DNA from 3 places in the Trichococcus sp. ES5 genome. Region 1 is predicted to be linked to each of the others. Evidence: riboswitches for the same ligand, from Rfam matches in the RefSeq annotation. Region 1 holds a riboswitch; each other region holds the start of a gene.
What was found. Region 1 has a riboswitch for thiamine pyrophosphate ahead of tenA (thiaminase II). Riboswitches for the same ligand answer to the same signal wherever they lie in the genome.
Positions count from the first base shown of each region.

Region 2: another riboswitch for thiamine pyrophosphate. It lies ahead of thiW (energy coupling factor transporter S component ThiW); the one in region 1 lies ahead of tenA (thiaminase II).
Region 3: another riboswitch for thiamine pyrophosphate. It lies ahead of thiT (energy-coupled thiamine transporter ThiT); the one in region 1 lies ahead of tenA (thiaminase II).

Region 1 is NZ_FJND01000007.1:75,553-83,151, reverse strand. It holds gene TES5_RS07625 (transcriptional regulator GutM) at 1-5, shown strand, start outside; gene TES5_RS07620 (PTS glucitol/sorbitol transporter subunit IIC) at 46-594, shown strand; gene TES5_RS07615 (PTS glucitol/sorbitol transporter subunit IIB) at 658-1,665, shown strand; gene TES5_RS07610 (PTS glucitol/sorbitol transporter subunit IIA) at 1,737-2,105, shown strand; gene TES5_RS07605 (transaldolase family protein) at 2,112-2,774, shown strand; TPP riboswitch at 2,870-2,996, shown strand; gene tenA (thiaminase II) at 3,144-3,818, shown strand; gene TES5_RS07595 (ECF transporter S component) at 3,854-4,432, shown strand; gene TES5_RS07590 (ABC transporter ATP-binding protein) at 4,447-5,934, shown strand; gene TES5_RS07585 (energy-coupling factor transporter transmembrane component T family protein) at 5,931-6,695, shown strand; gene TES5_RS07575 (hypothetical protein) at 7,006-7,362, opposite strand; gene TES5_RS07570 (response regulator transcription factor) at 7,529-7,599, shown strand, end outside.
Region 2 is NZ_FJND01000011.1:83,844-91,442, reverse strand. It holds gene TES5_RS09675 (DUF5131 family protein) at 1-63, shown strand, start outside; gene TES5_RS09670 (zinc-binding dehydrogenase) at 87-1,070, shown strand; TPP riboswitch at 1,107-1,209, shown strand; TPP riboswitch at 1,272-1,373, shown strand; gene thiW (energy coupling factor transporter S component ThiW) at 1,505-1,996, shown strand; gene TES5_RS09660 (MurR/RpiR family transcriptional regulator) at 2,214-3,029, shown strand; gene nagA (N-acetylglucosamine-6-phosphate deacetylase) at 3,100-4,245, shown strand; gene nagB (glucosamine-6-phosphate deaminase) at 4,256-4,963, shown strand; gene dhaL (dihydroxyacetone kinase subunit DhaL) at 5,089-5,676, shown strand; gene dhaM (dihydroxyacetone kinase phosphoryl donor subunit DhaM) at 5,669-6,043, shown strand; gene TES5_RS09635 (oxaloacetate decarboxylase subunit alpha) at 6,264-7,599, shown strand, end outside.
Region 3 is NZ_FJND01000012.1:69,941-77,539, forward strand. It holds gene TES5_RS10090 (pyruvate, water dikinase regulatory protein) at 1-734, shown strand, start outside; gene ppdK (pyruvate, phosphate dikinase) at 765-3,434, shown strand; gene TES5_RS10100 (zinc ribbon domain-containing protein YjdM) at 3,728-4,069, shown strand; gene TES5_RS10105 (NAD-dependent epimerase/dehydratase family protein) at 4,707-5,492, shown strand; gene TES5_RS10110 (hypothetical protein) at 5,640-5,960, shown strand; TPP riboswitch at 6,075-6,176, shown strand; gene thiT (energy-coupled thiamine transporter ThiT) at 6,237-6,812, shown strand; gene TES5_RS10120 (hypothetical protein) at 6,836-7,204, opposite strand; gene TES5_RS10125 (YitT family protein) at 7,315-7,599, opposite strand, start outside.

The DNA of each region.
Region 1 (7,599 bases):
GTTAAATTGTGTCAGAAATAATACATATAATAAGGAGTGTTAAATATGGACTTTCTAGTTAAAGGTGCAGAAAGCTTTATCGGATTATTTCAATTAGGTGCAAATACATTTATGAGCTGGATGACCGGCATCGTCCCAATCGTATTGATGCTGATGGTATTCATGAATGTCGTAATCAAGCTGATCGGTGAGGAAAAAATCAACGGCCTCGCACAACGCTTCTCTAAATATTCCTTGGTCAGAAACTGTATCCTGCCTTTCTTGGCAGCCTTCATGTTGGGGAATCCCGCATCATTCACGTTAGGAAGATTTTTGCCGGAGTTCTACAAGCCAAGTTTCTATGCGGCGCTTGCGCAATACAACCATACGAGTAACGGCCTTTTCCCGCACATCAATGCAGGCGAATTGTTCGTATTCCTAGGAATCGCTTCGGGTGTTGAAACGTTAGGATTGAGCACCACGCCACTGGCTATCCGTTATCTGCTTGTCGGGCTTGTGATGAATGCTGTAGGCGCATATGTAACCGACTTCACAACGGCTTATGTCTGCAAAAAATCCGGAATCCAATTGAGCAAAACAGCGAAAGTTCAATAATAACGACCAAGAAGATGTTGCATTAAACAAATAGAATGCATGAGAACGAGAGGGGTATTCATTATGACAAAATATAACAGCATCAAAGTCGAAAAAGGTTCCGGCGGCTGGGGCGGACCACTGATCATCACACCAACAGAGCAAAAACATAAATTCATCTACATCGTAGGCGGCGGAGAAAAACCTGCCATCGTCGACAGAATCGCTGAACTTACAGGTATGGAAGCCGTAAACGGATTCAAAACATCCATTCCGGATGATGAAACAGCCTTGGCTATCATCGACTGCGGCGGAACATTGAGATGCGGCATCTATCCTCAAAAAGGCATCCCGACAATCAACGTTGTTGCCACCGGTAAATCTGGTCCTTTGGCTAAATACATCACCGAAGACATTTACGTTTCAAATGTTGGCTTGAATCAGATCCAAGTAACTGGCGAGACAGCAAATGTAGCGGCAGCAAGCGTAGCAACTGCAGAACCAGTGGCAGAAGAGAAAGTCGCTTACACTACAGACAAAAAACTGACGCAACAAAATGCCGAAAAAGGCAGCGTAGTGGCAAAAATCGGTTTGGCTGCAGGTAAAGGGATCGCTATCATGCTGCAATCAGCCCGTGAAGCGGTGCAGACAGTCTTGCAGACAATCATCCCGTTCATGGCCTTTGTAGCGATGCTGATCGGTATTATCCAAGGCAGCGGAATCGGCAATCTGTTCGCGAAAATGATGATTCCATTGGCAGGTAATGTCTGGGGCTTGATGGTCATAGGGTTCATCTGCTCCTTGCCTTTCCTTTCTCCGCTATTGGGACCTGGCGCCGTAATCGCGCAAGTTATCGGAACATTGATCGGTGTTGAGATCGGTAAAGGCAATATCGAACCAAGCTTAGCTTTACCGGCTTTATTCGCCATCAACACACAAAATGCTTGCGATTTCATTCCAGTCGGGTTAGGCTTGCAGGAAGCAGAAGCTAAAACAGTAGAAGTCGGCGTACCATCCGTTCTTTATTCTCGATTCCTGAACGGTGTGCCCCGCGTATTCGTCGCTTGGTTAGCAAGCTTCGGATTGTATTAAAAATTCAGAAAAGCTGAACGGGTTCGTTCAGCCAATGGTTAAAAACTAATAATCGGAAAAGGTGAAGAAAAATGTCAATTTATTCAACGGTAGTCACAGAAATCGGACCTAATGCTAAGGAGTTTTTAGCTGAGGATATGATGGTATTGTTCGGAGACGATGCTCCGGAAGCATTGCGGCCATATTGCTTCCTGATCGAACAAAATGCACTGGAGCAGGATATTCAACTAGGACACGCGTTGGTTATCGGCGACGATAGTTATCGCGTCACAGCAGTGGGTGATGTGGTCAACAAAAACCTCAGGGATCTGGGGCACATCACCATTAACTTCAGCGGAGAAACAGTCGCTGAATTGGCAGGCTCTCTGTATGTTGAACACAAAACAGTGAACGAAATCGCGGAAGGCACCATCATCAAAATCACTGAAACTGTGGGGTAGTAGCGTATGTACATAGATTCGAACGACATCAAAGCAATCGGAAGTTTTTTGAAAAGCGGATTTCTGAAAGGAGTCACCACCAACCCGACGATTTTGTCGACTGGTTCCGGCAGTCGCTTCAAACAATTACAAGATTTATTGGCTTTGGAGCCGACGGAACTTTTTGTACAATTGCTGGGTACGACTTCTGAAGAAATGTTTGCCGATTATGAAGCAATAAAGACATTTGATGCAAATCACCGACTTTCGATAAAGATTCCCGTTACACAAGCAGGCTTGGAAACAATCAAAAAAGTGAAAGAGGACGATCCGGAAAGAGCGATCCTGGGGACACTGATCTATTCTGCGGACCAGGGGATCCTGGCCGCCGCAGCCGGATGCGATTATCTGGCACCGTATGTGAACAGGATGCTGAACAATGCGATCGATCCCTTCAAGGCGATCCGTTCCATGCGGACGTTCATCGATGCCAGAGGCTACAAGACCAAAATCATGGCAGCGAGCTTCAAAAATTCCCAACAAGTCATCGATTCATTGGAGTCGGGCGCGCATACTGCCACGATCCCTCCGGATGTCCTGAATAACATGATGAACAAGGATTTGGCGCTGCAGGCATTGCAGGTTTTTGAAGCAGACGGACAAGCGTTGTTGGCTGCATATGGTGAATAAATACAAGAAACGGTAACGTTTAGTGCAACAGAACGAGTTGACTTCCGGAAAAATTATGATACGATTAGAACAATAGCAAATGAACTGAATATTCTTTTTACCACTAGGGGTGCTTTACCGGCGGATGACTGTCCGCCAAAAAGCTGAGATCGAAGTAGGACTTCGAGACCCTTAGAACCTGATCTGGTTTGTACCAGCGTAGGGAAGTGGCGGCCTCTTTTGGCTAAGTAAGTCCCTATTGCATAAGGAACATACAACCACTTTTTTCCGTTGGGAAGAGAGTGGTTTTTTTGTTTGCAAAAATCAAGAGCGGCCGTTCGGATAAGTCGGGACCCTTGCGGAGCGCTCACAGCATATGGAGGGAAAGCAATGACATTTTCAGCACAAATCCGCCAAGCGGTAGAACCGATCTGGGCAGCCAGCATGGAGCATCCGTTTGTGAAAGGGATCGGGGACGGCACCTTGCCGTTGGAGAATTTCCGTTTTTACATCCAGCAGGATTCCTATTACCTGACGCGCTTCGCCAAAATTTTGGCGCTCGGCGCAGCCAAAGCACCGGATATTGCGACGACCAACCAGTTCGCCGACTTCGCGAAGCATACGTACAGCGCCGAAATCGGCCTGCATGAACAATTTTCGAAAAGGATGGGCATCACCGCGGAAGAAAAAGAGTGTTTCAAACCCGCGCCCACAACATACGCCTACACGTCCCATCTCTATCATGCCGGCCACTCGGGGCATTTGGGGGATGTGATCGCCGCCGTTCTGCCTTGCTACTGGCTCTACGCCGAAATCGGCGACGCCTTCATTAATGCAGCACCGGAAGAACCGATCTATCAGGAATGGATCGCTACCTATGGCGGGAAGGATTTTCAGGACCGGGTGGATGAGCAGATTGAGCATCTGGATAAGATTGCCGCAGCCGTGAGTGAAGCCGACCGCGAAAGGATGAAAGAGCATTTCATCATCAGCAGTCAGTACGAATACGCATTTTGGGAAATGGCCTATCGCATGGAAACGTGGCCGGTACCGTTGGAGCAATAAGAGACAAAATAAAACACAATGAGGAGACAGAGAAAATGAAAAAAGAATTGAAGCTTACAGATATTTTGGTGACGATCGTCATCGCCATCGCTTTCGGGATCGTCTACATCCTGTGGGGAACGGTTTATTACGCGGTGCAGCCGTTGGGTCTGCATCTTGATCAGCTGCTGTACGGCATGTGGTTCATCGCCGGTACCGTCGCCTATTTCATCATCCGCAAACCGGGTGTGGCGCTGTTGGCGGAAATCGCTGCGGCTTCAGGTGAATTCCTTTTGGGGTCGCCATGGGGTCTGACCGTCTTGCTTTCCGGCGTGGTGCAAGGATTGTTTGCGGAATTGGTGTTCATGGCCTTCCGTTACAAACGTTTTGACCTGAAGGTTGCCGCTTTGGCAGCTTCGGCATCTTGCGTGGGTTCGCTAGTGGTGGATGCGTTGAACGGGCAGATTGCTGAGTTGGCTGCTTGGAACTTGGCGCTGTATTTGTTGGCCCGTTTTGCCGGCTCGATTTTCTTTGCCGGGGTGCTGGCCTACTACTTGGCGGAAGTCCTGGAGGATACCGGCGTGACGAACCTTGTCCGTCCGCTTTCGACTGAAGATTTCACAGATATGGATTAAGGAGGATGGCGGAAATGGAGCAGCGAGCGTATGTGGAAAAGCTGAAGTTGAAGTTTCCCGGCGACGCCGATTTGTTGTTCAAGGATCTTTCCTTTTCGGTGGCTGAAGGCGAAAAAGTGCTGCTTTTGGGGCCGTCCGGCTGCGGCAAATCCACGCTGCTGCAGGTGTTGAGCGGGCTGATTCCGCAATCGATCGAAGTGCCGATGAAGGCCGAAAAGCTCGTGACGCCGGCTTCCTGGGGCTATGTTTTTCAGGACCCGGACAGCCAATTCTGCATGCCCTATGTCGATGAAGAACTCGCTTTTGTGCTCGAAAATCTGGCGGTTCCGCGCGAAGAGATGACTGCCAGAATAGACGTTGCGCTCCGGCAAGTGGGTTTGGAGCTGGCGGACAGCCATATCCCCATCGAAAGCCTTTCCGGAGGGATGAAGCAACGGCTGGCGATCGCCTCGGTATTGGTGTTGGATCCGGAAGTGCTCTTTTTGGATGAGCCCTCCGCCATGCTGGATCCGGAAGGAACGGAAGCGATCTGGGAGGTCCTGCAGGATGTCTGCAAGGACAAAACGGTCATCATTGTGGAACACAAAATCGATCATGTGCTGGCATTCGCCGAACGGCTCGTGTTGTTCGATGCATCCGGCCGCATCATCGCCGATGGACCGAACGAAGAAATCTTCTCGGCCCACAAGGACGAGATGAAGGAGCAGGGCATCTGGTTTCCGGGGGTATGGGACCAACATCTGGCGGAAACGCCCTTGCAACGAAAGCAGAAGTCCTTTAGATTGCAGAGTCCGCTGCTGGAACTGCGCGATTTTAAAGGCTTGCGCAATGGGGAAATAAAAATTCAAGGGGCCGGGCTGGCGGCCTATCCGGGTGAATGGGTCATCATCCGCGGCCAAAACGGAGCCGGAAAAAGCACCTTCCTCCATGCCGTCATGCAGTTCATCAAAACGAGCGGGCACTACGAGTTGGAGGGAAAGCCAATCAGAAAATTGAAGAAGCTAGCCGAACGGGTGGCTTTCGTTTTCCAGAATCCGGAGTACCAGTTTGTGGCGAACACGGTCTACGAAGAGATGGCTTATTCGCTCCGGTTGGACGGCAAGGGGAATTCGGAAATCGAGAAGCTGGTGGAGGAATACCTAGAACTCTTCCAGTTGAGCGGGCAGCGGGAGAAAAATCCTTTCCAACTTTCGATGGGGCAAAAGCGGCGTCTGAGCGTCGCTGCGACGATCATCCAAGGTCAGCGGCTGATCCTTTTGGATGAACCGACTTTCGGGTTGGATTCCAAAAACACCTTTGCCTTGCTGGAATTTTTGGAGAGTTACCGGAAAAAGGGCGCCGTCATCCTGATGGTGACCCACGATGAAACACTCTCCCGGAACTACGGAACAACGTTTTGGACGGTTGTCGACGGCGAAATCCGGGACACCACCGGATCGGCTACGGACATGCGGACTGCATTCTCCGCTGATTTGCGCTTGGAAGGGGGACTGTGCAGATGAAGGAATGGGAACAAGCGAAAGAAACCTGGCTCCACCGTGTCAACCCCAGCCTGAAATTGGGCATGTCGCTGCTGCTCTGCATCGCAATTATGTTTGTCCGCAACCTTGAAATCATGGCCTTCATCGGCAGCGGGCTTTTGATCCTGTTCCTGCTGTTTACGGGACAGCCGTTGAAGCGGATTTTGTTGCTATTGATCCCTTTCTGCGCCATTTTCGTGTCGACAGCCAGCGCCATGATCCTGTTCGGAAAAGGCGAAACGCTTTGGTTCGAATGGGGGCTGATCCGCATCACCGAGGAAAGTTTCTTGCGGGGGATGCTGATCGGCCTGCGCGCATTGGTCTTCGCTGTTTTGGGCTTGACCTTCGCATTGACGACGAGGCCGGTCAACTTGTTTTATTCGTTGATGCAACAGCTTCGGCTGAATCCTAAATATGCCTACAGCTTCATGGCTGCGCTGCGGTTGATCCCGATCATGACGGAAGAATTCGAAACGATCCGCAATGCTCGCAAGGTGCGCGGAAGCGAAAAGGTGAAAGGCTTGCAGGGTATTCTCCTCAGGATGAAGGTCTACACCATCCCGCTCTTGTCAGGGAGCATCCGGCGCGCGCATCGCATCGCCGTGGCAATGGAAGCGAAACGGTTTTCCGGCCATGTGAAGCGAACCTATTACTATGAGATCGGCTTTTCCGGCAACGACTTTGTTTTCCTCGCGTACATGGTGCTGCTTGCGGTCATGAGTTATGGGCGAAGCATTGGATAGGTTGAGGAGTTTTTGCATGGAGAAGTTGTGGGGCTACCCAGCTCCGGTTAAGGAGGCTTCGCTGGAGTTGACACCACATTCAGATGCCGTCTTCCGACCAGCTGAAGCTACATCGGAGAAGAGCCCATCTATTTACCGGCTCCTCCGGCGAACGAAAGCCTGGCCGGAGCTGGCGGGTATGTTTTTGCAGTCTTGTTCTCTCGATCTGTGGGATTTCAGCTGCAAAAGTGGAATACGCACAAAAAGGGGCGATCTCATTGCGAGACCGCCCCTTCTTGTCTTATAGTCTTCACTCTAATGTGATGGACTGTTATTCAGTTTGGCAAGATTGATCGCGGACACCGTTTTTGCCGTCATTGTCCGTTTCAGCCGTACCGTATTGGTTGCCGTCGCCATCCATTTCGCCCGTAGCGTTTTGGTTGCCGTTCTGATTGGCTTGCGTACCCGTTCCATCGCACGTGCCGCTTTTCTCGCGGGCACGTTTCATGGTTGCCTCTTCATTGCCTTGTTTTTTTGCTCCTTCATTTGTGCATTCGCCTGACTTGATTTGCTCTTGGGTCATCATGCCGTTCTGGGCTGCCGTGTCGCTCGCTGCCAGTACCGGTGCTGCACCTCCAACAAATAAGCCTGCAACGGATAGGATGGTCATGATTCTTGTCTTGTTCATTTTTGTTTCCCCCTGGTATGATTTTTTGTTATTTCTTACTGACCTAAGAATAATCAAAAAGTATGGCAGAAGCGTGTTTTTAAAGGCACATTTGTGTGGTATTATCGGGGTGAAAACATAATCTTGCCATATTTTTGCAGTATGATTTCCCCGAGGAGGGAGTACGATGGTAAAGCTATTGATTGCGGATGACAACAAACAAATAACATCCATCCTGAAGGAGTATTCAGAAAAGGA
Region 2 (7,599 bases), on a different contig from region 1:
TATGCCTACAAGAAATTTTGCGGTACGCAATCGGGAATACCCAGCTGCATGCTGTCGCTATGAAAATAAGAAAGGAAGTCGGAGAAATGAAGGCAGTCGTAGTGCATGAAGCGGGCGGACCGGAAAAACTGGTGCATCAGGAAGTTCCGCTTCCGGAAATCCGGGAAGGCTGGTCTCTCGTGAAGGTCATGGGCTTCGGCATCAACCATTCGGAAATCTTTACGCGGGAGGGGAAATCCCCCTCGGTCAAATTTCCCCGCATTTTAGGGATTGAATGCGTAGGGATAGTGGAGCGTTCGAGCGACGAAGAAAAATTGCCGCTCGGTCAAAAAGTGGTGTCGATCATGGGGGAAATGGGGAGAGCCTTCGACGGGAGTTATGCGGAATATGCCCTGTTGCCGGATGACCAAATCTATCCAGTCCACACCAATTTGCCTTGGTCCCAATTGGCGGCCCTTCCGGAAACCTACTATACGGCTTTCGGTTCCATGAAGAATCTGCGGATCCAAGCATCCGATCAGGTTTTGGTTCGGGGGGCAACGAGCGGTGTCGGGGTTGCCTTTGCCAAGTTGGTCAAAGCCCAATTCCCGGATATCCGGATTTATGGGAGCACGCGGAAAGCCGAAAAGGGTGAGAGATTGAAAGAAGCCGGCTTCACCGACTACGTCGAAGACCGCAACGGCGTGTTGGAAACGGAAGAGACTTTCGACAAAATTCTGGAATTGATCGGCCCTGCGACGATCAAGGACAGCCTTTCCCATATCCGGGAAGGCGGCGTTGTCTGCAGCACCGGTCAACTGGGCGGGAAATGGTTCCTGGAGGATTTCGATCCCATCATGGAATTGAAGCATAACAGCTACTTGACTACTTTCCATTCGAGTGACGTCTCCGGCGAGAAGGTGAATGAACTGCTGGAGTACATTGAAGAAAAAGGCATTGCTGTGGATCCCGAGCGAGTCTTCCCGCTCGAAGAGGTTGCCCAAGCCCATGCCTTTTTGCAGAGCCAGGACAGTTTCGGAAAAGCCATTGTGTTGGATCCGAGCGCTGCGGGAGAGAAAGCTTCAGAATAGGGTTGCGTTTCCGCGGATTATTGGTTAGAATCAAATGAGAAACACTGGGGGTGCGCTATTGCGCTGAGACCGGCATTGCCGGAACTCTTTGTACCTGATCTAGTTCATACTAGCGGAGGGAATGTGGCGTTTGACTATTCGCATAATAGACATCAAAACGTTATATTTTCTGATTTTCGCATCAGATCATATAGCGTTTTTTATTTTCAGTAGGGGTGCGCGCGAGCGCTGAGACCGAAACTGTCGGAACCCTTCAAACCTGATCCAGTTCGTACTGGCGGAGGGAACTGAGCTCGGTCTGGAGTCCGTACGTATATCCAAGACATCTCAGGGGAGGTGTCTTTTTATTTTCGTTAAAATCCGGGAGGAGGGGAAACGGTTCGCATAGATCAGGCTTCAAAAGGAATGAATCAAACTGAAAAGGGGAAAATCTTATGAACACAAAAAAATTAGTCACCACTGCCTTGATCATTGCCATGGGGGTGGTCAGCAACAGCATCTTCGTCATCCCGATCGGCATTGCAAAGGTAGCACCGATGCAGCATCTGCTGAATGTACTGACCGCTGTCTGGTTAGGACCCGGGTACGCCGTCCTGCAGGCCTTCGGCGTTTCCGTGCTGCGCAACTTGCTGGGAACGGGAACCATATTTGCCTTTCCTGGCAGCATGATCGGAGCTGTTTGCGCAGGTCTGTTTTATGCCAGAACGCAAAAGATCGGTTACGCGGCGCTGGGTGAATGGATAGGCACCGGAATCCTGGGCTCGCTGGTGAGCACTTTGCTGGCGCAGCTCTTTATGGGCATGGAAGCAGCATTGATGCTCTTCCTTCCGAGCTTCGCAATCAGCTCCGCCATCGGAGCCGGGATGGCTTATTTCATCATCCTGGAAATGGAAAAAAGAAGCGTGTTGGATCGGAACAGAATTTAAAACATCCGCATAAGCAGGAAGCCGCTCTCGGAAGAGGGCGGCTTTCTGCTGTCTAAAAGTGTCTCCAATAGAAATAGTTAAGAAAATTATTTTCATAAAATAATAATTGAAAAAACTATTTTCATGTGTTATTCTATCAGCGAAGGGGAAAAGGCGAAGTCAAGAAATGCGTAAAGCGCTTTTGGCGGCTGCGCAAAACAGGAGGAGGCAACGAAAAATGACAATCATCGAAGAGATCCAAAATCAGTATTCCGCTTTTTCCGCGAACGAGAAAAAAATTGCGGATTACATTCTGCAGAATAAAGCATCCATCAAAAATATGAACATCAAGGATTTGGCGGCGAAGGTGGAGACCTCGACGTCCAGCATCACCCGTTTCTGTAAACGCATCAACATCGATGGGTTTGTGGATATGAAGATTGCGCTGCGTTCATTGGCAAGCGAGCATCCTTTGAAAGAAATGCCGACTGTCTATGACGATATTTATGGCTATTATACGCAAGTCATCGATGAAACCAATCAGATGATCGAGGATCAGGCAATCGAAACGGTTGTCGATTGGATCAAAAATGCAAACAAAACAGTCATCTACGGCATCGGCAGTTCCGGGTTCACGGCCGCCGAATTGGCGCAACGCTTGATCCGCATGGGTCTGAATGCCACGGGGGTTACGGATTCCCACCTGATGATCATCAACAGTTCGATCATCAAGGAGGACGAATTGGTGATTGCCATTTCAAATTCAGGCGAAACGCCGGAACTGATAGCATCACTGGAGATCGCCAAGAAGAAAAAAGCGAAGATCATCGCCCTGACGAGCTTCAAAAACAGTTCCCTGACGAAACTGGCGGACGTCACTTGCTTCGGTTACCACTCGCGTTTCGTCAACAACACGGTGTTCGTCAACACACAGTTCGGGATGATGTATCTGATCGATGTGATTTCGACCTTCTTGGTGCAGGATGAGAATTTCAAATACAACATGGATCTGACGAGAAAAAATGTGCAAGGTTATTCGAAAAAATCGGAATAGTGGGATGTGGCGGCTGAGTCATGCAGGTGCACAGTGAAAATAAAGTTCAGGATCGAAGAGGGGAACGCAAATGAAAAAAGTGATCATCCATGCAGAAGTTTATACAGGGGAAACAGTCATCTCCGATGGGTATATCCGGTTCGGAAAAGAAATCAGCGCAGTCGGGAATATGTCGGAATACGTTCCCGAATCTGGCGAGGAAGTGATTGACGCAACCGGAATCAGGCTGGTGCCGGGCTTCATTGATGTCCACAGCCATGGCGGATATGGTGTGGATAACATGGACGGTGATGCGGAGGGCATCAACCGGATGATTGCGGCGATGCACCGGGAAGGGATCACCAGTTATTTTCCGACGACGATGACGCAATCGACAGAAAATATCGAAAAGGCTTTGGTCGGCATCCGCAAGGCCGCGGAAAAAAATCCGGTCATCCAAGGCATCCACCTCGAAGGGCCGTTCATTTCCGCAGTATTTAAGGGAGCGCAACCGGAAGAACACATCAAACTGCCGGATGCTGCTTTGATGCGCAAGTGGCAGGACTTGAGCGGCGGCTTGATCCGTTTGGTAACCTATGCGCCGGAGACCACTGATGCGACGGCATTCGAAAAGTATTGTCTCGATAACCGCATCGTGCTTTCGGTCGGGCATTCGGATGCTCTTCGCAGCCAGCTGAGAAAATCCAAGGCAGCGCATGTCACCCATCTCTTCAATGCGCAAAGGGGACTCCATCATCGTGAACCGGGTGTGACCGGACATGCGTTCCTGGAGGATGACATCTATGCGGAAATGATTGTCGATGGCCTGCATATCGATCCGGAAATGGTCAAGATCGCCTTCAAACAAAAAGGCGCAGACCGCATCGAATTGATTACCGATGCCATGCGTGCCAAAGGGATGGGCGACGGCATCAGTGAATTGGGCGGACAGAAAGTCATCGTCAAAGAAGGACAAGCCCGTCTGGAAAGCGGAAATTTGGCAGGAAGCGTGCTGGGATTTCAGGAGGCTTTCAGGAACATCATCGCCTTCACCGGCTGCAGCATCTTGGATGCGGTAAAGATGAGCTCAGTCAATCAGGCCCGTGAATTCGATTTGGTGCGAAAAGGGGGCATCGCTCCTGGAAAAGATGCCGATATGGTCCTGCTTTCGGAGTCATTTGCGGTCGAGCGGACAATCAGTTATGGACAGACAGTATACAAAAATAACAGAAAGTAGGTTACAGATCATGGAAATAATCATTAAAGCGACTCCTGAAGAGGCAAGCCGTTACGCATTCGAAAAAATCCGCGAGGAAATGGAAAGAGGTGCGAAAGTGCTCGGGTTGGCAACCGGCAGCACGCCGGAGAGGCTGTACCGGATCATGCGGGAAAGTGATCTTGATTTTTCGGGGATGACATCGATCAATCTGGACGAATATATGGGTCTTTCCGAAGACAATCCGCAGAGTTATCACTATTTCATGCATAAGCATTTGTTCGATGCAAAACCGTTCAAGAAAAACTATCTGCTGGACGGATTGGCGGATGAAACGGAAGAATGCGCGCAATTCGAAGAAATCATCGCCGCGAATCCGATCGATGTGCAGATTCTCGGCATCGGCACGAACGGGCATATCGGTTTTAACGAGCCGGGCACATCTTTTGATTCCCGTACCCAGAAAGTGGCACTATGGCAATCCACGATTGATTCCAATAAACGTTACTTTGCGGATGAGAAGGATGTCCCGCGGTTTGCCTATTCGATGGGGATCCAATCGATCCTCTCTTCAAGAAAGATCATCCTGATGGCTTTCGGAAAAGAAAAAGTCGCTGCCGTCAAAGCCGCGCTGGAAGGTCCAATCACAGAAGACTTGCCGGCGAGTATTCTGCAGACCCACAAGCATGTGACCGTGATACTCGATGAAGCAGCTGCACAAATGCTCAGCAAAAAATAGTGAGTCGGTAATCTGCAGTCTATTCCCAAAAGTCTCCTGATTGTCGTTTTGGATTAAAACGTTTACAATGGAAGCAGAGATAGCATGTAAAGCATGTGATTCAGGAATCCAAGGCGGTGATGGAAATGTTGACTGTTGAGACAGCCGGAGCATGGCTGAGCTTGTTCATCGAAAAGCTGGAAAAAAATGAGAAGTATCTGAACATGCTGGATGAATCCATCGGTGACGGCGATCACGGGGCCAATATGCTTCGGGGTGCCAAAGACCTGAAGGCAAAGTTAGCGGAAGGGCTTCAGGCAGGGGTGTCAGATCTGTTCAAAATGGCCGGGATGTCCTTCGTCCAGAAAACGGGCGGGGCAGCCGGACTCCTTTATGGGCAAATCTTTCTGCATATGTCGGAGGCTTTTCAAGAAGATAACGATCTGATGGACAGCCTGACAAGCGGGCTTGAAGGCATCCAAACGTTCGGCCCTACGGAACTGAAGGAAAAGACCTTAGTTGATGTTTGGATTCCGGTCATGGAAGACATCCGGAATAAGCGTCTGACGTTGGAAAAAATCAATGAATATGTCACAAGCACGAAGGATTTCCAGGCGAAAAAGGGACGCGCGGTCTATGTGTCGGAACAACTGAATGGCCATATCGATCCAGGTGCAGCCTCCTGCGGTTATTTCTTTGAGGCCATGCTGGAAGCGGGTGTGTACGATGAGTGAACAGTACGGCATCTTATTGGTTTCACATGTTGCGGAGCTCGCTGACGGGCTGACCAGATTGCTGAAACAGGTAGCAAAGGACGTCACCGTGAAAGCGGTCGGCGGAGCGGAAGGCGGCGGCATCGGCACGAGTTTTGATAAAGTCATAGCAGTGCTCAATGAAATGGAGGAGCCTGAAATATTTGCTTTTTATGATCTGGGCAGCGCCAAGATGAATCTTGAGTTGGTAAGTGAAATGACCGAAAAAAACCTAATCATTTGCGATGCGGCATTTGTGGAGGGCGCCTATCTGACAGCAGCTTTGCTGCAGGCGGATACGCCCTATGAAAAAATCTGTGAGCAGTTGCAGGAATTGTACGTAAAATGAAACACTGAGCAAAATTGTAGTGACAAACACAATTAAGAAAAAGACTGCCAAGGTGCAGTCTTTTTTATTTACGGTTTCCCCCTATTGAAGGTGTATTGTTTCTATATTCTTTCTCGTATTTTTTATCTACAGATTGAAATATCGGTCAATTTAGTGTAAGCTAAAACTACAGAAAACGCTTACAATTTTAGCGCTAAAGAAAAGAATGGATGTGTTCGGATTGGAAAAAGAAAAAAAAGTGCTTTTTACTGAGACCGTTCTGCGTGATGCGCATCAAAGCTTGATGGCGACACGTATGTCTACGGACGACATGCTCCCGATTGTTGAGAAAATGGATGAAGCCGGGTATTACGCGCTCGAGTGCTGGGGCGGGGCCACTTATGATGCGGCTATCCGTTTTCTGCATGAAGATCCGTGGGAAAGACTGCGGCAAATCCGCAAGCGTGCTCCGCATGCAAAGCTGCAGATGCTGCTTAGGGGACAGAACTTGATTGGCTACCGCCATTATGCAGATGATATCGTGGATCGTTTTGTAGGCAAAGCTGTCGAGAATGGCATCGATATTTTTCGGATTTTTGATGCCTTGAATGACACGAGAAACTTGAAGGCATCACTTGAAGCCGTCAAAAAATACGGCGCCCATGCTCAACTGACGATCTGTTACACCATCAGCGACGTCCACACTATCCCATTTTACACCGATTTGGCCAAGGAGCTGACCGTGATGGGTGCGGACTCGATCTGCATTAAGGATATGGCTGGCATATTGACGCCGAAAGTGGCCAAAGAGCTTATTCCCGCCATCAAAGCTGTGATTGGTGTACCGTTGAACATCCACACGCATGCAACCAGCGGCGTTTCGCAGATGACCTATATGGCTGCCATTGAAGCCGGTGCGGATATCCTCGATTGCGCCATTTCACCGTTTGCGGAAGGAACGAGTCAACCGCCGACCGAATCGATGACGCTTGTGCTGGAGGAATTGGGGTACAGCACGGGATTGGACATCGCCAAATTGGAAGAAATTGCCGATTATTTCAAACCGATCCGCGATAAGTACATCGCCTCGGGCGTGCTCGATCCGAAAATGCTGTCGGTCGATCCCAAAGCGCTCATCTATCAAGTACCGGGCGGAATGCTGTCGAACTTGAATTCGCAACTCAAACAGGCAAATGCCAGCGATAAGTACGAGGCTGTGCTGCGGGAAGTGCCCCGCGTCAGAGCGGACTTGGGCTTTCCGCCGTTGGTCACCCCAATGAGCCAAATGGTCGGGACGCAGGCTGTTTTCAATGTTCTGACGGGAGAACGTTACAAAATGGTCCCAAATGAAGTGAAGGATTACTTGCACGGAAAATACGGAAAGACACCGGTCCCGGTGAGCGACGCGTTCAGACGCAGCATTATCGGGGATGATGCCGTCATCACGGATCGCCCGGCAGACCATCTGGAGCCGGAGTTCGAAAGATTGAAGGCGGAGTTGGGTGACTTGGCGCGTACGGACGAGGACGTATTGACTTATGCTTTGTTCCCTCAGGTCGGAAAGGCGTATCTGCAGG
Region 3 (7,599 bases), on a different contig from region 1:
ATTACCAACTGAAGAAATATTCCTACGTGCAAACGACCGAGGAAATCGACGACATCTGCGCAAAAGCTTCCGAGGAAGGGAAGGCAATGATCTTTTACACCTTCGTGAAAAAGGAAATGGCCGATCACATGAAGGGACAGATCGAAAAGTCCGGTCTTATCGGCGTCGACATCTACAGTCCGATCTTGACTGGTTTGGGGCAACTGTTCCAGCTTCCGGCCAAGGAGAAGCCGGGCATCAACCGCCAACTCAACGAGGACTATTTCAACCGTGTCGAGGCCATCGAGTTTTCCGTCAAATATGATGACGGCCGCGATCCGCGCGGCATCGAAAAAGCGGACATCGTGCTGGTCGGCGTGTCCCGCACATCCAAGACACCATTGTCGATCTATCTGGCGAACAAGAACGTGAAAGTCGCGAACATTCCGCTCTTTCCGGAATCGAAACCGCCGAAAGAAATCTTCACGATTGCCCCGGAGCGGATCATCGGTCTTGTGAATTCGCCAAAAAAACTCAATGAAGTCCGCAAAGAGCGCCTGAAGACACTGGGGCTGCCGCCCTCAGCCAGTTATGCCGGCATGGAGCGCATCCTTGAGGAACTCGAATACGCAGACAAGATCATGAAACAGATCGGCTGCGAAATCGTCGACGTTTCGAACAAAGCGATCGAAGAAACCGCAGACCACATCCTGCACTACATGGATATGATGAATATCAGCCGCAAACACCTATAACCTAGAAACAGCCACAAGGAGGAAACGCATATGACGAAGCAATGGGTTTACCGTTTTTCAGAAGGCAAAAAAGAACAAAAGATGTTATTGGGAGGCAAAGGCGCCAACCTAGCCGAGATGACCAATCTCGGCCTACCCATCCCTCCAGGATTCACGATCACGACGGAATCCTGCATCCATTATTTCGATGAAGGCCGAACACTTTGGGCTGCGCTCAAGCAGCAGATCGATTCCGCCCTCATCGACCTGGAAAACGCGGTCGGAAAATCTTTCCATAACCCTGCCAACCCGTTGCTGGTGTCGGTCCGTTCCGGTGCCGCCTTCTCGATGCCGGGCATGATGGACACAATCCTGAATTTGGGGCTGAACGATGCATCTGTCGCTGGTCTGGCTGAACAGACGCAGAACCCGACTTTCGCTTTCGACAGCTACCGCCGTTTCATCCAGATGTTCGCCGATGTCGTGAAATCCGTTCCGCGCATTCATTTCGAAGCGATCCTGGATACAGTCAAAAATGAGAACGGTTACGCGTTCGACAACCAATTGACTTTGGAAGACCTGACCGAGCTGGTCGCGCAATACAAAGCCGTCTACCAACGCGAAACCGGCGAAACTTTCCCGCAGGAACCGTTGGATCAATTGCACCAAGCAGTCCAGGCTGTCTTCTCTTCATGGAATAATGAAAGGGCTATTCTGTACCGCGATATTCACAACATTTCGCATAACCTCGGCACAGCCGTCACCGTCCAAAGCATGGTGTTCGGCAACCGCGGCAACGATTCGGGTACCGGTGTGGCCTTCACGCGCAATCCGGCGACCGGCGAGAAAAAACTGTTCGGCGAATTCCTGATGAATGCGCAAGGCGAGGATGTCGTGGCCGGTATCCGCACTCCATTGAACATCGACACCCTGGAGCAAGTGATGCCTGCCGTCTACAGCGAATTCAAGGTCATCGCCGAAAAACTGGAGAACCACTACGCCGATATGCAGGACATCGAGTTCACGATCGAAAAAGGCAAACTGTACCTGCTGCAGACACGCAACGGGAAACGGACAGCGGCCGCAGCCGTCGCAGTGGCCGTGGATTTGGCCGACGAAGGCCTGATCACGAAAGAGGAAGCCGTGATGCGCATCGAAACCGGCCAACTGGACCAGTTGCTCCACCCTACTTTCGATACGAAAGCTTTGGCTGAAGCTCCCTTGTTGGCGACCGGGCTCGGCGCTTCACCTGGAGCGGCATCCGGACATATCTACTTCTCCACAGCCGCTGCCGAAGCAGCAAAAAAGGACGGCCTGCCAGTCATCCTGGTCCGCCGCGAAACATCGCCTGAGGATTTGGCCGGTATGATGAGTTCGGAAGGCATCCTGACGGCACGCGGCGGCATGACTTCGCACGCGGCAGTCGTCGCCCGCGGTTTGGGAAAATGCTGTGTGGTCGGCTGTACCGCAGCCGTCATCGATGAAGAAAACAAAACAGTTGTCATCGATGACGTCACCCTGCACCAAGGCGACCTGCTTTCGATCGATGGCGCAACCGGCAGAGTCTACGCCGGCAAAGTCGCCAAGCAGAACCCGACTTTGGGCGGCAAATTCAGCACCTTCATGGACTGGGTCAACGAAATGAAAGTGCTGCAGGTCAAAGCCAATGCGGATTCCCCGACCGACGTCAGACAAGCCTTGTCCCTGGGCGCGGAAGGTGTCGGACTTTGCCGGACCGAGCACATGTTCTTCCATAAGGATCGGATACCGGCCGTCCGCCAGATGATCCTTTCCCGCACACTGGACGAACGCAAAAAGTACCTGGCAGAGCTGTTGGAAATGCAGCGCCAGGATTTCCAGGAAATGTTCGCCCTGCTACAGGAGCGGCCGATGACCGTCCGCTTACTGGACCCGCCATTGCATGAATTCCTACCGACTGCGCATGCGGATAAGCTTGCCTTGGCGGAATCAATGGGAACCAGTTTGGCTGGTTTGGAAGCGCACATCGATTCCTTGCATGAAGTCAATCCGATGCTCGGTCACCGCGGTTGCCGTTTGGCCGTCACTTACCCGGAAATCTACCGGATGCAGGCGCGCGCCATCATCGAGGGGGCCTTCGCCGCTTCCGAAGAAACCGGCAGCACAATCACACCGGAAATCATGATTCCGTTGGTCTGCGACGTCGACGAGCTGCGCTACGTCAAAGCGGAAATCGTGGCGGAGATTGAGGAAGTATTCTCTGAGAAGGCTGCGACCATCCCCTACCTGATCGGGACGATGATCGAAATCCCGCGCGCCGCGGTCACTTCCGACGAAATCGCGCAGGCGGCCGACTTTTTCAGCTTCGGCACGAACGATATGACGCAGATGGGCTTCGGCTTCTCCCGCGACGACGCCGGCAAGTTCCTGCAGGAATACGAAGACAAAGGCTTGCTGAAGCCAAATCCGTTCCACTCATTGGACGTGAAAGGCATCGGCAAACTCGTCAAATTATCCGCCAAATTAGGCCGCGAAACCAACCCTGACTTAAGTCTGGGCGTCTGCGGCGAACACGGCGGCGATCCGGAATCCATCGCCTTCTTCTCAAGCATCGGCTTGGATTACGTTTCCTGCTCGCCTTTCCGCGTGCCGATCGCCCGCTTGGCTTCCGCACAGGTAGCGATTAAAGAGAGCAGAGCGAAAATGTCTGTACAGAAGGATGTTGTGTTGAGCAGCATCTGATCGAAAAGGCCCGGATCGATGACTTCGATCCGGACCTTTTTGGAATGTCATAATGCGCTTGCGCTCTAGTTGTCCGATTCTACATGGTTATCGGACAACCTCAGTCAACAACACAAATAAAGCCTTCCCGATCCGTTATCTTTCTTCTTATTGGTTATTATTCTTATATTGTCTATTTTCTATTGTCAACAAGGCGAAAATATGGCAGTATAGAGGCATCTTCTGCCTTGGATAAAAGGCCGGAAATGGAAAATAAAAAGACAGTTAATCAAAACAACGGAGGAATAAAAATCATGATGGAATTACCGAATTGCCCGAAATGCGGCTCCCCTTACACTTACGAAGACGGCACAATGCTGGTCTGCCCCGAGTGCGCACATGAATGGAGCGCGGATGCTGCAGAGGCAGCGAACGAAGATCAATTGATCGTCAAGGACGCGAACGGCAACCTGCTGCAGGACGGCGACACTGTTACGGTCATCAAGGACCTCAAAGTCAAAGGCAGCTCGAGCGCATTGAAAGTCGGCACAAAAGTCAAAGGCATCCGTTTGGTCGAAGGCGACCACAACATCGACTGCAAAATCGATGGCTTCGGCGCTATGAAACTGAAGTCCGAGTTCGTTAAAAAAGCATAATCCCGATTCAAAAAAACTGGCGAGGCACCCGAAAGAGAACCTCGCCAGTTTTTTATATTTTTTCGCAATTTGGGTGATACGTTACCATGCTATCCGGCCTCACGCCTTTCATCGGTACGATGGCTGTCACACCTGACAGCTAGGAGATATACGTCGGATCACCGTTCCTTTCCGTTTTGACTTGTTTTGAGAAAGTAGTATGGTCATCACCCCCGTTTGATGCTCGGCATTATGATGATAAGCCCCGCTGGTCCCTTTCAGGATCAACAAAAAAACACATGCGAAAGCACGTGCTCTGTCGGGCAATAGAATGAATGGGAAGATTGTTGCACAACAGATCCGCACTGACCTTGAAAAGCGCGCATTTGCAATTTCAACAAGTCCATCCGACTCACCCCTTCGTTTTCGATTGAAAAGTGTCTTGCCCTTGCCTATCATCTTACCCCTATTATACAGGGATAACGCCCGTGTCTCAATTAATTTACCTACATTTTACTCAAATATAACATTCCCTTTTCGTCCGACGAATCGCCGTTTTTGTAAGGGCTATCCTTTGACATTTTCCGGTGGCTTGCATACAGTTAAAACAAAGACGTTCACGATAGCAACTGTAAAAAAACAAGGGGGTATTTCGACAATGACCACAATCATGATCACCGGCGCAAGCGGTAATATAGGAAGAATTTTGGCGGATCATCTGAAGGAGAGCTACGAACTGACTTTGGTGGATATCCATTTCCATAACGTCGATCCGGCCCTTTTGGAGGGCACCATCGTCAAAGAGTTGGACCTGACTGTCGCCGGCAACTGGGACGGACTGCTGGAAGGGATCGATTACGTTATCCATCTGGCTGGTAATCCTTCACCCGATGCTATTTTTGACGATGAGCTGATCGATTTGAACTACAAGATGCCCTTCTACTTGTTCAAGGAATCATCCAAGTACGAAAACTTCGTCAAACGCATCATCTTCGCCAGTTCCATCCATACCGTCAGCGCCTACCCGAAAAATGTGCAGGTTCACGCCGATGAACCTGTCCGTCCGGGCGATATTTACGGCGTTTCGAAAGTCTATCTGGAAGGATTGGCCAGCCACTTCGCCTTTACGGAAGGCCAAGAATCCATCGGCATCCGCATCGGCAACTTTGATGAAAACCTCGATGATCCGATCGTCGACGAAGCGGGCTTGGCCGAATACCTGTCTCCACGGGACCTTTGCCATTTAGTCGACTGCGCCCTCAAAGCTAAACTTGTTGAGCCGTTCCTGTTGGTGAACGGGCTATCGGATAACCGCTTCCCACGCTTGGACATCTCACAGGCCAAAACTGCCCTCGGTTATCGGCCGAGCGATGATGCTTTTGTGCTGAAGGGCTATTTCCAGGATGACAACGGCGACCCGGTCGAACTGTCCGAAGAAGATTAAGGATCCTCCGATTTGGGAAGACTTCTACTATTTTTACGATTCTGCGTATATCCGCGAGCAAAGTTCTATTGAAGAGCCGGAAATGAACTGATATGATGTTCATTGGAGACAATACAAGTGTCAGATAGACGGAAGGAAGTACACTGAATGGCGAAAAAGAACAAAGGCAACCAGATCCAACGCAGAAATGTGAAACCAACAATACCGGAACTGCATAAAAACAATACTGGCGCGGTAACCAATAAAAAACTGCCGGTCGACGAAGATCCGAAATTGCAGAATTCATTCAATTTTACGATGTACGGCATGCTGATTGGGGCTTCAATCGGTTATTTCGCGGGCAACCTGACTTATGGCTTCGGTATCGGCATGCTGACCGGTGGCATAATCGATTCCTACATGAATACGCAGAAGAAAAAGAAGCGCGAAGCCATCCTGAAGGCGCAAGCCGAAAAAGAGCAGAAATAGTTCATTTCACACAAGTGTTTAGCCATTCTGGCATAGTCCTGGATGCGGCTTTGTGCACCGTGCAACTTGCATAAAAAAATCAACTGTAGTAAAGTGTAACTTAACTGAATAAACCGTTTCACAAAGGGGGGCCGTCCGCGGCTGAGATTGAACATAGATTCTGACCCTTCGAACCTGTTCGTTAGTACGAGCGTAGGGATTGTGATTGAGAATTGAATTTTATTCTCCTCCTTTGTCGATGGTATATTATGCCCAAAAAAAGGAGGAGTTTTTTTTATGTCAAAAAATCTGAACATCTGGATCGAAGGAACCATCATTGCTGCTTTAGCAACCGTTTTATCCCTGATCCCTTTCAATATTGGCCCAAGTTTTTCCGTCACGGTGGGAGCACCGGTCATGCTGCTTTACTGCCTGCGCCGCGGTTTGGTCCCCGGTTTCTTCGCCAGTTTCCTGTGGGGCGTGCTGCACATTCTGATCGGGACGGCCTATATTTTAACGCCGCTGCAAGGTTTCATCGAGTACTTCATCGCCTTTGGTTTCACTGGTTTGGCGGGTCTTTTCACGCCGAAAGTGCAACAGGCGATTGCGGATCAAAATAAAAAAATGCTTTTGTGGAATGTCTTTATAGGCACTGTCGTCGGGACTGTCGGCCGCTATTTCTGGCACACGATCGCCGGCTACTATTTCTGGGGATCCTACGCGCCTGAAGGCTGGAGCGCATGGTTCTACTCCATCACGCTGAACGGCGCCAGCGCCTTGGCGACCGGTGCATTCACGATCATGGTGCTGGCTGTTATCGCCAAAACCAACCCACAATTGTACGTTCCGAAAAAAGCCGTCCGCGGATACTGATTTCATGCCGGAACAACCGTTGTTCATGAGCTATGTCGGCTGTTTGCATCCGCGTTCGTCCGGAACGACCGACACTTCGCGGTTCTCTCAGCTGTTTGCATCTGCGTCCGGCCGGAACAGCCGACACTTCGCGGTTCTCTCGGTTGTTTGCTTCCGCGTTCGGCTGGAACAGCCGACACTTCGCGGTTCTCTCGGCTGTTTGCATCCGCGGTCGTCCGGAACAACCGACACTTCGTGGATCTCTCGGTTGTTTGCTTCCGCGTCCGGCCGGAACAGCCGACGCTTCGTGGATCTTTCGGTTGTTTGCGTCCGCATTCGGCCAGAACAGCCGACGCTTCGTGGATCTCTCGGTTGTTTGCGTATGAACGCAAAGAGAACAGCCGACAATCCATGACTTGATCGCCCAATTTGGACCGGTAACCCAGTCATGAAACATCCACTTTTAATTACAGAAAAACTGAGGCGTGATCCGAATCTCGGATCACGCCTCAGTTTTTTGATTCTATTCGACTAATCCGGACTGGCGTTCCAGTGTGAAACCCTTCCCGGCAACCTCATGCACCTGCCCGATAATCACGAAAGCAAATGGATCGATATCGTTGACCAAGGCATTGATGGCCGACAACTTACGCTGCTCGATGACGCACAGCACCGCTTGCTGCTGCGCCCCCTCAAAAGCCGTTTCGATATTCACCAGGGTCAGACCGACATCCTGCACATACAGCAACGCCTCTTTGATTTCCTCGAACTTTTTGGAAATGATGAAAAGCTGCATCTTATTCGTTCC